3 regions of the Paenibacillus sp. FSL R5-0378 genome follow, and region 2 is predicted to be linked to each of the others. Evidence: riboswitches for the same ligand, from Rfam matches in the RefSeq annotation. Region 2 holds a riboswitch; each other region holds the start of a gene.
The links. Region 2 has a riboswitch for cyclic di-AMP ahead of MKY74_RS13135 (C40 family peptidase). Riboswitches for the same ligand answer to the same signal wherever they lie in the genome.

Region 1: linked by a shared signal. The riboswitch ahead of MKY74_RS03425 (C40 family peptidase) and the one ahead of MKY74_RS13135 (C40 family peptidase) in region 2 are both predicted to bind cyclic di-AMP.
Region 3: linked by a shared signal. The riboswitch ahead of MKY74_RS29700 (TrkH family potassium uptake protein) and the one ahead of MKY74_RS13135 (C40 family peptidase) in region 2 are both predicted to bind cyclic di-AMP.

Annotation. Positions count from the first base shown of each region.
Region 1 is NZ_JBBPAY010000001.1:779,820-784,374, forward strand. It holds gene MKY74_RS03415 (M1 family metallopeptidase) at 1-1,219, shown strand, start outside; gene MKY74_RS03420 (hypothetical protein) at 1,230-2,072, shown strand; cyclic di-AMP (ydaO/yuaA leader) riboswitch at 2,346-2,483, shown strand; gene MKY74_RS03425 (C40 family peptidase) at 2,488-2,955, shown strand; cyclic di-AMP (ydaO/yuaA leader) riboswitch at 3,333-3,472, shown strand; gene MKY74_RS03430 (C40 family peptidase) at 3,476-3,967, shown strand; gene MKY74_RS03435 (GNAT family N-acetyltransferase) at 4,189-4,555, shown strand, end outside.
Region 2 is NZ_JBBPAY010000001.1:2,797,241-2,801,795, reverse strand. It holds gene MKY74_RS13140 (multicopper oxidase family protein) at 34-1,557, shown strand; gene MKY74_RS13135 (C40 family peptidase) at 1,628-2,098, opposite strand; cyclic di-AMP (ydaO/yuaA leader) riboswitch at 2,103-2,234, opposite strand; gene MKY74_RS13130 (YdhK family protein) at 2,709-3,275, opposite strand; gene MKY74_RS13125 (metal-sensing transcriptional repressor) at 3,453-3,782, shown strand; gene MKY74_RS13120 (MATE family efflux transporter) at 4,177-4,555, shown strand, end outside.
Region 3 is NZ_JBBPAY010000001.1:6,396,920-6,401,474, reverse strand. It holds gene MKY74_RS29705 (CPBP family intramembrane glutamic endopeptidase) at 1-883, opposite strand, end outside; cyclic di-AMP (ydaO/yuaA leader) riboswitch at 1,142-1,285, shown strand; gene MKY74_RS29700 (TrkH family potassium uptake protein) at 1,353-2,693, shown strand; gene MKY74_RS29695 (potassium channel family protein) at 2,780-3,451, shown strand; gene MKY74_RS29690 (cation:proton antiporter) at 3,471-4,555, shown strand, end outside.

The DNA of each region.
Region 1 (4,555 bases), 2.0 Mb from region 2:
CGTCCGCATTCACGTGCCGAAGAACTACACGGTGGCCGCAACCGGTTTCCCGGTACAGAACTCACAGATCAAGAACGGCGAGAAGATTTATCAGTTCTACGCCGACGACGTACATGACTTTGCCTGGGCCGCATCCCCCGACTTTATCGTCGCCGAGGAGCCGTTCTCTTCAGCGGAGGTGCCCGGGGTCCGGATCAAGCTGTATCTCGATCCCGCCCACAAGGATTTGAAGGAGCGCTATTTTTACGCCGCCAAGGCCGCGCTTAAATATTTCAGCAAATGGTACGGGAAGTATCCGTATTCCACCCTGTCTATCGTCGTCCCGCCCGAAGCAGGCAACGGGGCAGGCGGCATGGAGTATCCGACGCTGATTACCGCCTTCGGGGCCAAGGACGACTCCCCGGGTTACGATCTCGAGCGGACCGTCATCCACGAAATCGGCCATCAGTACTTCTACGGCATGATCGCCAGCAACGAGTTCGAGGAGGCCTGGCTGGACGAAGGCTTCACCTCCTACGCTGAGGATAAGCTGATGGAGCAGGAATACGGCGTCATCCCCAATCTGCCGATCCAGTCCTCGCTCATCGCTTCGCCTGCGCCGCTGACCCAGGACGCCTGGAAATATACGTCGCAGAATCAATATGCACTGAACGTGTATTACCGCGGCAAGATGGTCCTGAAAGAAATGGAGACGCTGACCGGCGCCCAGACCATGAAGAAAATCATGTCCACCTATGCGAAGAAATACCGTTTCCAACATCCTGCCACGGCCGATTTTCAAAAGGTGGTCGAGCAGGTAACCAGCAAGTCGTGGCAGACCTTCTTCGATCAATATGTATACGGCAGCCAGATGGCCGATTTTTCGGTCGACGAAATTACGGTGCGCAAGGATAAGGATTCGGCGCAGCCCCGGTACGATTCTTTGGTGAAGGTCAGCAAAAAGGGCGGCGATCTGCCGCAGGTGCCGATACTGTTCACGTTTACGGACGGGCATCAGATCAAAAAGGTTTGGGACGTAAAGAACGCCAGCACCCAGTTCAAGCTGACATACAGCTCCCCGCTGGCCTGGGCCATGATCGATCCCGGCTATACGATCGTGCTGGAAAACAAACATGTGAACAACTACCTGAAGGCGGACATGGATCATAAAGTGCTCCTCCGCTGGAACGTAAGCATTACCAAGCTGATTGAAACCCTGCTTGGAAGTCTGTCCTGGTGAGGTGAGAGCAGTGAAATCCTATATTGTTAACGGTTGGAAAAGCGTCAAAGACCAATTTTATGTCATGATCATCATGTTCCTGTACCAGCTGCTCTGGGGCTACTTCCTGTACCGTCTGATCGATTCGGCGGTCGTGCCGCTGCTGATGCGGTATCCCGATCCCCCGCCGACCGAACTCAGCCAGGTCCTCTATTATGTAGAGGGACAGATGAGCTTGACGCAAAGCAGCACCGTGCATACTTACCTTTGGGTTCTCCTGGGAATGGTCGCCCTCCGCATGCTGCTGACCCCATTTATCCACGCGGGCATCTTCTACGGCCTGCACCGGGAGCATCAGGGAGAACGCGGACTGTTTTTCTTCCAGGGCATGAAGCTGCACGGCAAAACGGTGTTTCTTTTTCACCTGATCGAATGGGTGCTTATCGCCGCTCCGTTATACTGGATGATCCCGAAGATGTATCCCATCCTGCTCAGCGCGATCCAAAACCATGCCCAGCTGCTTCACTGCATCCCGTACATTGCAGTCTGGCTTCTGTACTGCTACATCGTCCATCAGATGATTCTGTTCATGCAGTTTGGCAAAACCGGTGGAACCAGCATGTTCTCCTCGCTCTGGATCTGCCTGCGAAGCGCGCTGCCGGTCATCGGCATATCCGTTCTGCTGGGCACGGTCAGCCTGCTCTTGTATGGCATTACCAGCAGCGTCTCTCTGATCTGGGCAGGGCTTGCCACCCTGATTATCCAACAGGGCTACCATATGGTCAGCTGTATCTTTAAATTATGGAATATCTCCTCCCAATATGATTTGTGGCATCAGCAAATGAACCGTACGAAAAAAAATATTTCGGAATAGTTAAAATTTTGTCATAACTTTAACCCGCTGATAAAAGAAGAACCCCGTCTCTTTCTGTTGAAAAGAGGCGGGGTTTTTGTTGTAAAATGATTGTTAACCATTTGCCAAAGTATAAATCCTCTGTTAAAATAATCCGAGTACGAACTTAGTAACAACTTTGTAATCTTTGCTGTAACGATTTTGACTTTGCTGTAACTGATTTCATCATTTGTCCGTTCATTTGATTGGTATGTACGATTATAGGTAACTTGTCAGCATGTCCATTTCCGGTGCAATCATCACGAGCCGAATTCCCGGGCACCAGGAAGCGGGGGATCCAATTTTGGGTGAATTGATCTCGCTACAGAGGGATCATAGGGGACCTTCTACCGAATCCTTAAGCTAACCTCGCAGGCATTGGAAGGGGTTTATTTTTTTGAAGAAGAAGTTGGCAGCCGCAGCGCTGGGCCTTACACTTGCGTTCTCCATGGGCACCGGCAGCGTATTTGCGGATTCATCTCTGAATCACATCGTTAACAACACGATCGGCGTTTCTTACAAAACCGGCGGAACAACTACGAACGGCTTCGATTGCTCCGGTTTTACCCGTTACGTGTACCAAAAGCTGGGGTTAAACCTCCCGCGTGTATCCGCTGCGCAATATAAAACAGGTACCGCTGTTTCCAAAAGCCAGCTGAGAGCAGGAGACCTGGTTTTCTTTAACACCCTAGGCGCAGGCGTATCCCATGTCGGTATTTACATCGGCAACGGAAAATTCGCGCACGCGTCCTCTTCGAAAGGCGTTACCATCAGCAAACTGAGCCAAAGCTACTACGCCAACCGCTACGTTGGCGCCAAACGGGTCATGAGTACGGCCAAATATCAAGCTGCGGTTTACAATTGATTATCTCTCGAAAACAATGCATATCCATAACAACCCGCGCCGCTGATTTTTGCCGAAATCGCCCCGCGGGTTTGTTGTTACTTATTAGACGTACGAACCACCGAAAAGGTAACAGCATTTCAAAAAATTTTTTTACACGAGTAAATCCACGGTTTTCCCCTGTTTTTTCCACCCTTGTCATTTCTTTTACCCACTCGTCCAACAAATAAACATCATTTCCTATAAATTTTCCTACAAATCTTCTTTTTCTGTTAGAAACAATTGCCAAAGTCCGATTCCTTTGTTACAATAGTCCCAGCGATAGTAACAACTTTGTAATCTTTACCTGACACAAAGTTGCGAACGAATAAGAAGTACCAGGGAATGATACATAGTGTAAAAAGTTCATGCCGAATTTCCTCACACTAAGGAAAGCGGGGGAACCAGTTATGGGTGAATTGATCTTGCTTCAGAGGGATCATAGGGGGCCTTCTACCGAATCCTTAAGCTAACCTCGCAGGCGCCGGAAGGGGTATTTTACTTGAAGAAGAAGCTTGCAGCAGCAATCATGAGTTTCGCCATCGTGCTCACGGTCGGCACAGGAAGCGCTTTCGCGGATTCCAAGATGGATAAAGTGATCGACAGTGCGATCGGAACCAAGTACAGAACGGGCGGAACCACAACAAGCGGATTTGACTGCTCGGGATTTACAATGTATGTATTTGATCAATTGGGCATCGATCTGCCCCATCAGTCTGGTTCCCAGTTCAGCATGGGTTCGGCCGTATCCCGCAGTGATCTGAGAGCAGGCGACTTGGTATTCTTTAATACATCGGGAGCCGGAGTATCCCATGTCGGAATTTACGTCGGCGACGGAAAATTCGCACATGCCTCCACTTCTCGCGGTGTGATCATCAGCTCTCTGAGCGACAGCTACTACGTCAACCGCTACGTTGGCGCCAAACGAATCATGAGTACGGATAAATACAAAACCGCCGCCGTCGATTCCGAGGACGTAGATGACGTCCAGTAATGCAGGTAAAGCAAGGGTACGAGATCCCGTAGAATGAGATTTTTGCCGAAATCTCCTTTTGCGGGATTTTTTGCGGACAGAAATGGGTAACCCTTCCATTCCCGCCCGCTACTCCTCATTTACCCCTCTATTCTGAAATTAAACAGATATCTGGGACAATCCGGAATATTTTTTCTCTAATGTTCAAATCCTACAGGGAGGTCTGGAAGGGAGATCTGCACATGAACCTCCAACATGAGAGCTTCATGATCGTTCCCATGACCCGGGAGCATGCTGAGACCGTCTGCGCCTGGGTGTACGAGCCTCCATACGATTTATACGGCTGGCTGCCGTGGGATCAGATGGAGACGCTTGGCGTCGAATTTGGTGATCCTGAGGTGAGGCAAAGCCAATATGTGTCCGTCCTGGATGCTGATCATACCTTGTGCGGGTTCGCGCAGTTCTTTCCCTTGGCAGGCGTGACCCGGCTTGGTGTTGGCATGCGGCCTGATTTATGCGGCCAGGGGCTGGGTAAGAGCTTTATGCAGGCTGTGGTCGCCGCAGCCCGTGAAAGACGGCCTGGGGACGAAATCGACCTTGAAGTGCATA
Region 2 (4,555 bases):
TTACATCAAAAGAATTAGAAAGGGGTTCTTCAAATGAAAGCAGCGATATTAAGAACAATAATCCTCGCTAGCTCGGTGGCCGTTTTTGCGGCAGGCTGCTCGAAAGTAAGCAATATGAACGGCATGGATCATTCAAAAATGAGTATGGGTTCAACCCCCACTTCCAACTCCAGTGAATCCGCTACATCCGCAAAACTGACAACAGCAACACCTGTTGTGGATGGTAAAGAGTTCACCATAACCGCACAGGAAAGTAATCTCGAAGTGGAGAAGGGAAAAACCATTCCCGTATGGACATTTAATAACTCGGTTCCCGGTCCACAAATCCGGGTTAAGGTTGGAGATACAGTCAAAGTAAACTTGAAAAATCAACTCAAGCAGCCTGTCTCCATCCATTGGCACGGCTATCCGGTTCCAAACAACATGGACGGAATTCCTGGAGTCACACAAGATGCTGTTGAACCCGGAAAAACCTTCACCTATGAATTTAAAGCCACCGTACCGGGTACTTATTGGTACCATTCACATCAAGACAGTGTGAATCAAGTGGACAAAGGCTTGTATGGTTCTCTTGTAGTCGAAGACCCCCAAGATACCGCTGACCGCGATTACACCCTTGTGCTCGATGAATGGATGAGTTCTGGAGATATGGACATGGATAACGATGGGATGAATATGGCAGGACATGATATGAGTATGTATGACCTTTATACGATCAACGGAAAAACAGGTGATGCGATCGATAAGCTTACCGTTAAAGAGGGTGAAAAAGTAAAACTTCGGTTGATTAACGCCGGCTACATCACGCACCGGATGCATTTACACGGTCATTCCTTTAAGGTTGTTGCATCCGACGGGCAGCCCGTGAATGACCCGGCTGTGATCAAGGATCAATTCGTCTCGATTGCTCCCGGAGAACGATATGACATTGAATTTACCGCAGATCATCCCGGAAATTGGTTGCTGGAAGAACACGCAAAGGATAATCGAGCACAAAATATGAGAGCCATGATTCAATACGAAGGTTCTAATGCGAAGCCCGACCCTTCCGATGCCTTCGAAGAACTCCCCGATTTTGATTTGGAGAAGTACGGAACCATGTCTGCAACCGCATTTTCTTTGGATCAAAGCTTTGATGAAGACGTGACGATGAATCTAAATACCGAGATGAGAAATGGAGATATGGTTTACACGATCAATGGAAAGGTTTTTCCGGACACGGATACAATCAAAGTAAAAAAAGGAGATAAGGTAAAGGTGACCTTTGTAAATCAATCCAGAATGGACGATCACCCGATGCACCTGCACGGCCATTTCTTCCAAGTCTTGAGCAAGAATGGCAAGCCAGTTCAAGGATCTCCGATCATGAAAGACACGCTGAACGTCAAACCTGGCGAAACGTATGAAGTTGCTTTTGAAGCTGACAACCCCGGTGAATGGATGTTCCATTGCCACGATTTACACCACGCCTCCGCTGGAATGGTAACTGATGTGATGTATGATGATTATCAAAATAATTATACGCCTGATCCCAATGTGAACAACGTCCCTGAATAAACAACAAAACGCACCGGCTGACTTCAGCCGGTGCTTTCATTTTTGTTTTAGGTAGATTATCCCGACTAGATCAAATTTCACTGATCATTTTCAGGTAACTTTGTTGACTCACGACGCGGCGTGCTGTAACATACCGATTTTTATAATATGAATCCGATAATTTGCTAATGGTAACGCCTTTACTGCTTGAAGAGTGTGCAAACTCATTATTGCCGATATAAATACCCGCGTGGGATATTCCCGTACCGTCCGTATTAAAGAATACCAGGTCTCCTGCTCTAAGGTTTTCACGATCTACTGGAGTTCCGGCTTGAGCCTGTGTTTTAGATGTGCGGGGTAAATCTAAATTGAATTTATCGAATATGTATAAAATAAAGCCGGAACAGTCAAAACCAGCCACTGATGTGCCGCCCCACTGATAAGGAGTGCCTACGACCTTATCCACCTCACTTTCGAGTTTAACGGAGCTGGCAAAGGAACTGGTTGCACTTGCTGAAAAAACAATGGCCGCACCTAACATTGACAGTATTACTTTCTTCACTATGTAGTTCTCCTTCCGATGCCTACGGAGTTAGCTAAGGGTTCGGTAGAAGGTTCCCTCTATTCTTCAATGAGAATATTTCACCCAAAAATGGTTCCCCCGTTTTCAGTATCAAGAAATTCGGCAATAATGATTAAAAAAATGTAACCCTACATAATGTAGTATATAATCAGTTTTTTTGTCAATGGCTAATTAATAGATTCCCGTTAATCGTAACTATTTTACTGATATTTGTTGAATTTTATGGAAGTTTCAGCGAAGCTGAGTAAAGTTTGTCGATTACTATTCCCGAAATCGAGGTACTTATCTTGGTAACGGAACATGTTAAGCAAGAAAAAATAACAATTTTGTAAAGGATTGATTCCGAGCAACAAAAAAACTAAGGCAAATCATCATATAGACGCCAAACAAAAAACCGATCTGGCATTGCCAGATCGGTTAATTTATCCGTCAGTACACAGTCGAACCATGATCTTCATTGAGCTTGTCGATAACACGTCATAACGCTGCCTATATCCAATATTTACAGTATCAGTCATGTAACGTACATAAGGAACAAGGAACTCGCCGTCTTGTGCCACGCAGCATCACTCACCTGCTAAAAAATACTCTATTTAGAAAGCTCACTTTCGACTACCCATTGATGATTCTTAACGGGGTTTCCTCCTGTAGTTGGCGTGTAGTCAACCATGTACACCGTTGTTTTTTCAGCTGAGTCAATGGTGCCCTCTGCGCCTTTCATACCTTCCATGTGATCAGCCTCCATGGTCACCTTAGTTCCTGGCTGCAAGGGCTCACTACCCGCATCCTTTATTTCCTCCTGGATAATCCACTTGTGATTGGGAACGGGTTCACCTCCAGTGGTAGGAGTATAAGTTACAGCATAAGCCACCGTGTCGTAGGCACCGACCACTTTTGCCTTGGCTCCATCCATGCCCTCCATATGCTTGGCATGGATCACAACCTCATCTCCAACTTTGTAGGTGGGATTTTGAGCTTCTTTTAACCCTGCAGGAACCTCACCAGAACCGGAATGATTCATGCTGCCCATATCCCCCATATTTGAATGGTCGCTGCCCATGTCCATGTTCGTATTATTGTTTGCGTTATCCTTGTTTCCACACGCACTTAGCACCAGGATTGCTGCAAGGCTAATAAAAATGAATACTTTTTTCACAGTTTGTCACACACCTTTGCATATTTCTATTTGGATTGAATCCTCATCTCCCAAACATTCTACCCAAAACTTATGAAGAACTTGTGAAGGTTTCCCATCGTAAACGTGAGCTTATACCCCCCGATTATTGCTGTCATCCCCCTATGGGGGTTATAATTTGCAGAAGGGGGTTGGGACATGACTGAACATGATCATGGTAATGGTGGGGAGCATACTCACATTGTTACGCATACACATTCTCATACGCATAAAAATATGAAGGCCGTCGTTAATCGGCTTGCTCGGATCGAGGGACATGTTCGATCAATCAAAGAAATGGCTTCAAATGAACGTGATTGTTCCGAGATTTTACTGCAAATCGCAGCTGTTCGAAAAGCATTGGAAAGCACAGCAAAGGTGGTTTTGAAAGATCACCTAGAAACCTGCGTGATTGAAGCCGCATACCATGGAAATGAAGAGGAAGTTCTGCGCGACCTCAATAAAGCGCTGGATCACTTTATTAGATAATACACGAATAGCAAGAAGGGATTGTCCGGACTATCATTCTATCCCCAAGACAATTTAATGTTTACTCTAATTGTGGCCACCATGGTATACCGCTTCATCAAATCAGGAATAACGCTTAGACTTACTCCCCCCATCGCGAATAAGTAAGACAAATGAACATAAAACAAAAGGCAGACACTAAATGAATTTCATTTTATAAAAGGAAGTTAATACTCCCCTGAGATTGCCAATATCCTCTGAAAAAATTATTCCCGTAAAAATTCCCTGTAGATTATCTACAGGGAATTTACGCTTGATTGCATCCCCCCTAGGGGGATATAATCAAGCGTAGATCATACCACCGGGTGCCTCATGAAAGCATTCATTAGTTTCCATAAAGGGGGGGTAGATAATTGTGTCCAAAGGAATTGAAATTAAAGACGCGAGCAATAGGGAGAAAATTAAGATCATCTTGTCCTTAGGTTTACCTGCAATGATTGAAAATCTATTGCAAACGATCGTTGGTTTTGTTGATACACTATTTGTATCGAAACTGGGATTAAACGAGGTTACTGCGGTTGGCGTAACCAATGCTATTTTAGCTGTCTATCTTGCTGTATTTTTAGCCATGGGTATCGGCACCTCATCACTGATCGCCAAAAGTGTTGGTGCAGGTGATTTAGATAAAGCAAAGGCCATTGCTAGACAATCGAGCTTTATTTCCGCCATACTGGGTATTATTTTTGGGGTCATTACGTTTTTCTTTGCCCAACCTTTACTGCAGATCATGGGTG
Region 3 (4,555 bases), 3.6 Mb from region 2:
AGGACAAAAACAGCCCGCGTGCAAAGGAGGTGTACCGCCGCGTCAGTGCACTGTAAATGATGGCGAGAATGCCGAGCACGATCGTAAACAGTCCGTATCCCAGCATGGTCAGCATCGTGGCGCTTTTGGTCTGCTTCTCTACATAAGCCGTATGAGCGGATGGGACCGAAAATCCAGGGAGGAAGGAGTGAAGCTCCCCATCCTCAAAGGCAAACTTGAATTCCAGCTGCGATTCCCCGATGTGCGAGGAGGAGTCGGTATAGATCAATCCGGGCTCATCCTTGCCGCTCGATACTTTCAGGGAGCCGGTGTTATAGCCCAGCTTCTGCAGCCAGGACGAGGCGATTTCCTCTTTATCCTCCAGCGTCATGTTGCCTTCCACAATTCTCAGTTTCTGCTTGCGCATGGTTTCGTTCGATTCAGCCATCGCGGCAGCATACTTGGAGTACGGAGGCGTGATGGAGAACCCGACCACCTTGCCCGTGTTCATATGTACGTCTACATTGACATATCCCTGATCGCTCGACTCGGGCAGCCGGACCCGGAACACGTCATAAGGATACTTCGGTTCGTATTTCTTGTTATATTCGTTAAGAAGCTTCTCTCTGGATAAATAACCGTAAAGGTCCGATTCCGACTGGTACGTGACGAGCGGTTCGGCGGCAATGCCTGTTTGAATATTCAACCGGTCCGAGGCAAACGCTTTGGCGGCTGCTTCCGCCTCCGATTTGCTGATGACCTTGGTCGTTTGCCCCTCTAGCGTCTCCGAGCTCGTCTGCGGAAACACTTGTACAAAAAAGAATAAAATAAGGCCGATGACCCCCAAAATGCCCAGCCATTTATAATTGGCCCTGATTTCCAGCGGCTGGTTTAACCGGTCCATGAAATCCCCCCTTGAATGTGATAAAGATACCATTCCCCCCAATACAGTACGGTAAACATAACATAGAAGATTCGCCCAAAACCAGTATACCCTGAAAATAGTGGTGAAAAAACGATGAAAATCAAGGAAAGCCATCGAAAAGAGAAGATAACCGCAGGCCGTGTCCACCTGCATTGCGAATCAGGCTGTTTTCCATCCAATTCATCAGAAAAAGGCCTTTGTGAAGTCCTACAATAAAGATTATAATTTTGATGCAAATGAATAAGAACGCCGAATTTCAAGTGAAAACGGGGGAACCAATTTTTTGGGGTGAATTTCGTTGGGACGGTTTAGTCCGCGAATAGGGCAACCTGTGCATGCCCGAATCCGTCAGCTAACCTCGTAGGCGTCGTGCATGCAGGAGCCAAACCGAAAGGCATTGGATTTCCGATGCTTTTTTTCTTTTGACTTTTTTAAAGAGGTGAATGTATTGATTGGGAAATGGAAGTGGTTCCGGCTGGCCCCTCCGCAAGTATTAACGCTAGGTTTTGCGGCCATTATTTTGATCGGAGCCATACTGCTCACCTTGCCGATTTCGAACACGACGGGTAAGCCGCTGAATTTTATGGATGCCTTGTTTACGGCAACCTCGGCGACCTGCGTGACCGGTTTGGTTGTCAAAGATACGGGGCTGTATTTCAGCACGTTCGGTCAAGTCGTCATCATGCTGCTGATCCAGATCGGCGGGCTCGGTTTTATGACGATGGCCACGCTGATCGCTCTGGTGTTCAAGCGCCGGATTTCGCTCCGGGACCGGCTCCTGCTGCAGGAAGCGATGAATCAGAATACGATGGAAGGCATCGTCCGTCTGATCCGGAAAGTCATATTTTTTTCGTTGACGATCGAAGGCTGCGGAGCACTGCTGCTTGCCATCCGGTGGTCGTTCGATATGCCTCTTGGAAAAGCGATCTATTTTGGAATATTTCATGGCGTGTCCATGTTCAATAATGCGGGATTTGACCTGTTCGGCCATTTTAACAGCCTGACGGGATTTGTATACGATCCGCTCGTCAATTTTGTCGTGATGTTTCTGATCGTATCCGGCGGCATCGGCTTTATCGTCATGTCCGATCTGGTGGATTACCAGGTACACCGGAAACTGTCGCTCCACAGCAAAGTGGTGCTGTCCATGACCGGTGCCCTGATTGTGGTCGGAGCAGTCGTCATCTTTATCTTTGAATTCACGAATCCCAAGACGCTCGGTTCGCTGAATTGGGGTGGCAAAATTCTCGCCTCGCTGTTCCAGTCGGTCACGCCGCGGACGGCAGGGGCGAATACGCTGAACTTGGCAGATATGCGCCAGGCATCGCAATTTTTCACGATCATTCTGATGTTTATCGGCGCGTCGCCGGGCTCTACCGGGGGCGGGATCAAGACCACGACGTTCACCATCCTCGTCGGTGCGGTGATCGCGATGATCCGCGGCCGCGACGATATCGTCCTGTACCGGTACCGTTTGGCGCAGGAGCGGATTTTCAAAGCGTTGACCATTACCTTTCTGGCCTTGTTTCTGGTCGTCGGCGTATCGATGATTCTGTCCACGACAGAAGACAGCAGCTTTTTGATGATCCTGTACGAGACGACTTCGGCTTTCGGCACCGTAGGATTATCGCTCGGGCTGACGCCGCATTTGTCCTTGATCGGGAAAATCCTGATCTGCCTGACGATGTTTGCCGGCCGTCTTGGGCCGCTGACCTTCGCCTACGCGCTTGGTCCGAAGAAGGGCAAGGAGCTGTACCGCCATCCCGAAGGTAAGATCATTATCGGGTAAGGAATTTGGGTGATTCAAAGTTTCAATATTGTTATAAGAACCATATATAGAACCAACATTAAAGGATAAGGAGCATCTGGAAAGAAATGAAAACACAGCAGTTTGTCGTGATCGGTTTAGGGAGGTTCGGCTCAAGCTTGGCCATGGAGCTTATGGATCTGGGTTATGAGGTGCTTGGGGTAGACATCAATGAAGAAGTGGTCAATGATATGAGCGAGCATCTGACCCACGCCGTGGTGGCGGATGCAACCGATGAGGAGGTTCTCAAATCGCTGGGAATCCGCAATTTTGACTGCGGAATCGTGGCGATCGGGGACGATATCCAGATGAGCATCCTGGCCGCAATCCTGCTGAAGGAACTCGGCGTTCAGACCGTAGTGGCGAAGGCCATCTCCATGCTGCACGGCAAAGCCTTGTCCAAGCTGGGCGTGGACCGGGTCATCTTTCCGGAGCGGGACATGGGCATCCGGGTGGCGCACCAGCTCGTGACGCCGAATTTGCTGGATTACATTGAGCTGTCCAAAGATTACAGCATCGTGGAGATGACCGTACCGCAATGCCTGAACGGGAAGACGCTGAGCGAAGTCAATACGAGAGCCCGGTACGGATGCAGCATTGTTGCGCTCCATCGTACCGAGGGAGTCATCGTCGCGCCGACGGCGATGGACCAGCTGCATGCGGGCGACATCATGGTCATCATTGGCTCCAACAGCAATATCGACCGCTTCGAGAGCGAAGCGGTGAACGTCAAGTCATAAATCCGGAAGTGAGACAGACATGGAATCCCCGACGACCGAAATTATTCATCACATTTTAATACTGCTGCTGTTTATCATTGCCGTCGGCATGCTGTCCGGAAGACTGGCCTCCTGGCTCAGGCTTCCGGACGTTGCTGTGTTTATCGTGGCAGGCATGCTGCTTGGGCAGGGGCTGCATCTGATCAACGAAACAAGCAGCTCCCTCATCAACCAGCTGATCCTCACCGTTGGGTCGGCGCTTATTCTGTTTGACGGCGGCCGTAACCTGAAGCTGAGCGGGCTGCGGAAGGTATGGATCACACTTTCTATGCTGAGCGTTCCCGGCGTTATCGTCACGACCTTGATCGTCGGAGCTGCCGTGCATTACCTGTTCGGGCTGGACTGGCTCGTAGCCTTCCTGGCCGCCGCCGTCATTGCCTCGACTGACCCCGCTTCGATCATTCCTGTGTTCAAGCAGGTAAAGATCAAGGAAAGAGTCCGGGAGACGGTGGAGAGCGAGTCTGCCTTCAACGATGCGACCGGCTCGATTCTGACCTTTGCGCTGCTGGCCGCGGTGACGGGCAGCGGTTCCTTACATATCGGGACGATGGCCTGGGATTTCGTAAAAACCGCCGTTGGCGGCATTCTCGTCGGCGCCGTCGTATCTATGATTCTTACGTATCTCGTTGCCCATTTCCGGCTTGGCGTCCTGAAGGATTACACGACGATCACGATGATCGTCGTCGCACTTTCTTCTTATTTAATAGGGGACCTGATTCATGTCAGCGGATTTATGGCGACCTTCGTGGCCGGGCTGATCTGGGGGAACGCGGATACGTTCGGGCTGTCAATGGACGATAAGCTGGAGGAGACCGCATCGTTTGCGGACAATACGAGCGTCATGATGCGGATGCTGATTTTCATCCTGCTCGGCAGCCAGGTCAACTTCCGGGTGCTTGGCGATTACTTCTGGCCAAGCCTGGCGGCGGTCCTGGTGCTGATGGTCATCGCCCGGCCCATCACGATTCTGCTCTGCGCCCTGCCCGACCGCAAGGTCAAATGGTCCTGGCGCGAGCTGCTGTTCATGATGTGGGTCCGGGAGACCGGGGTCATTCCCGCCGCCCT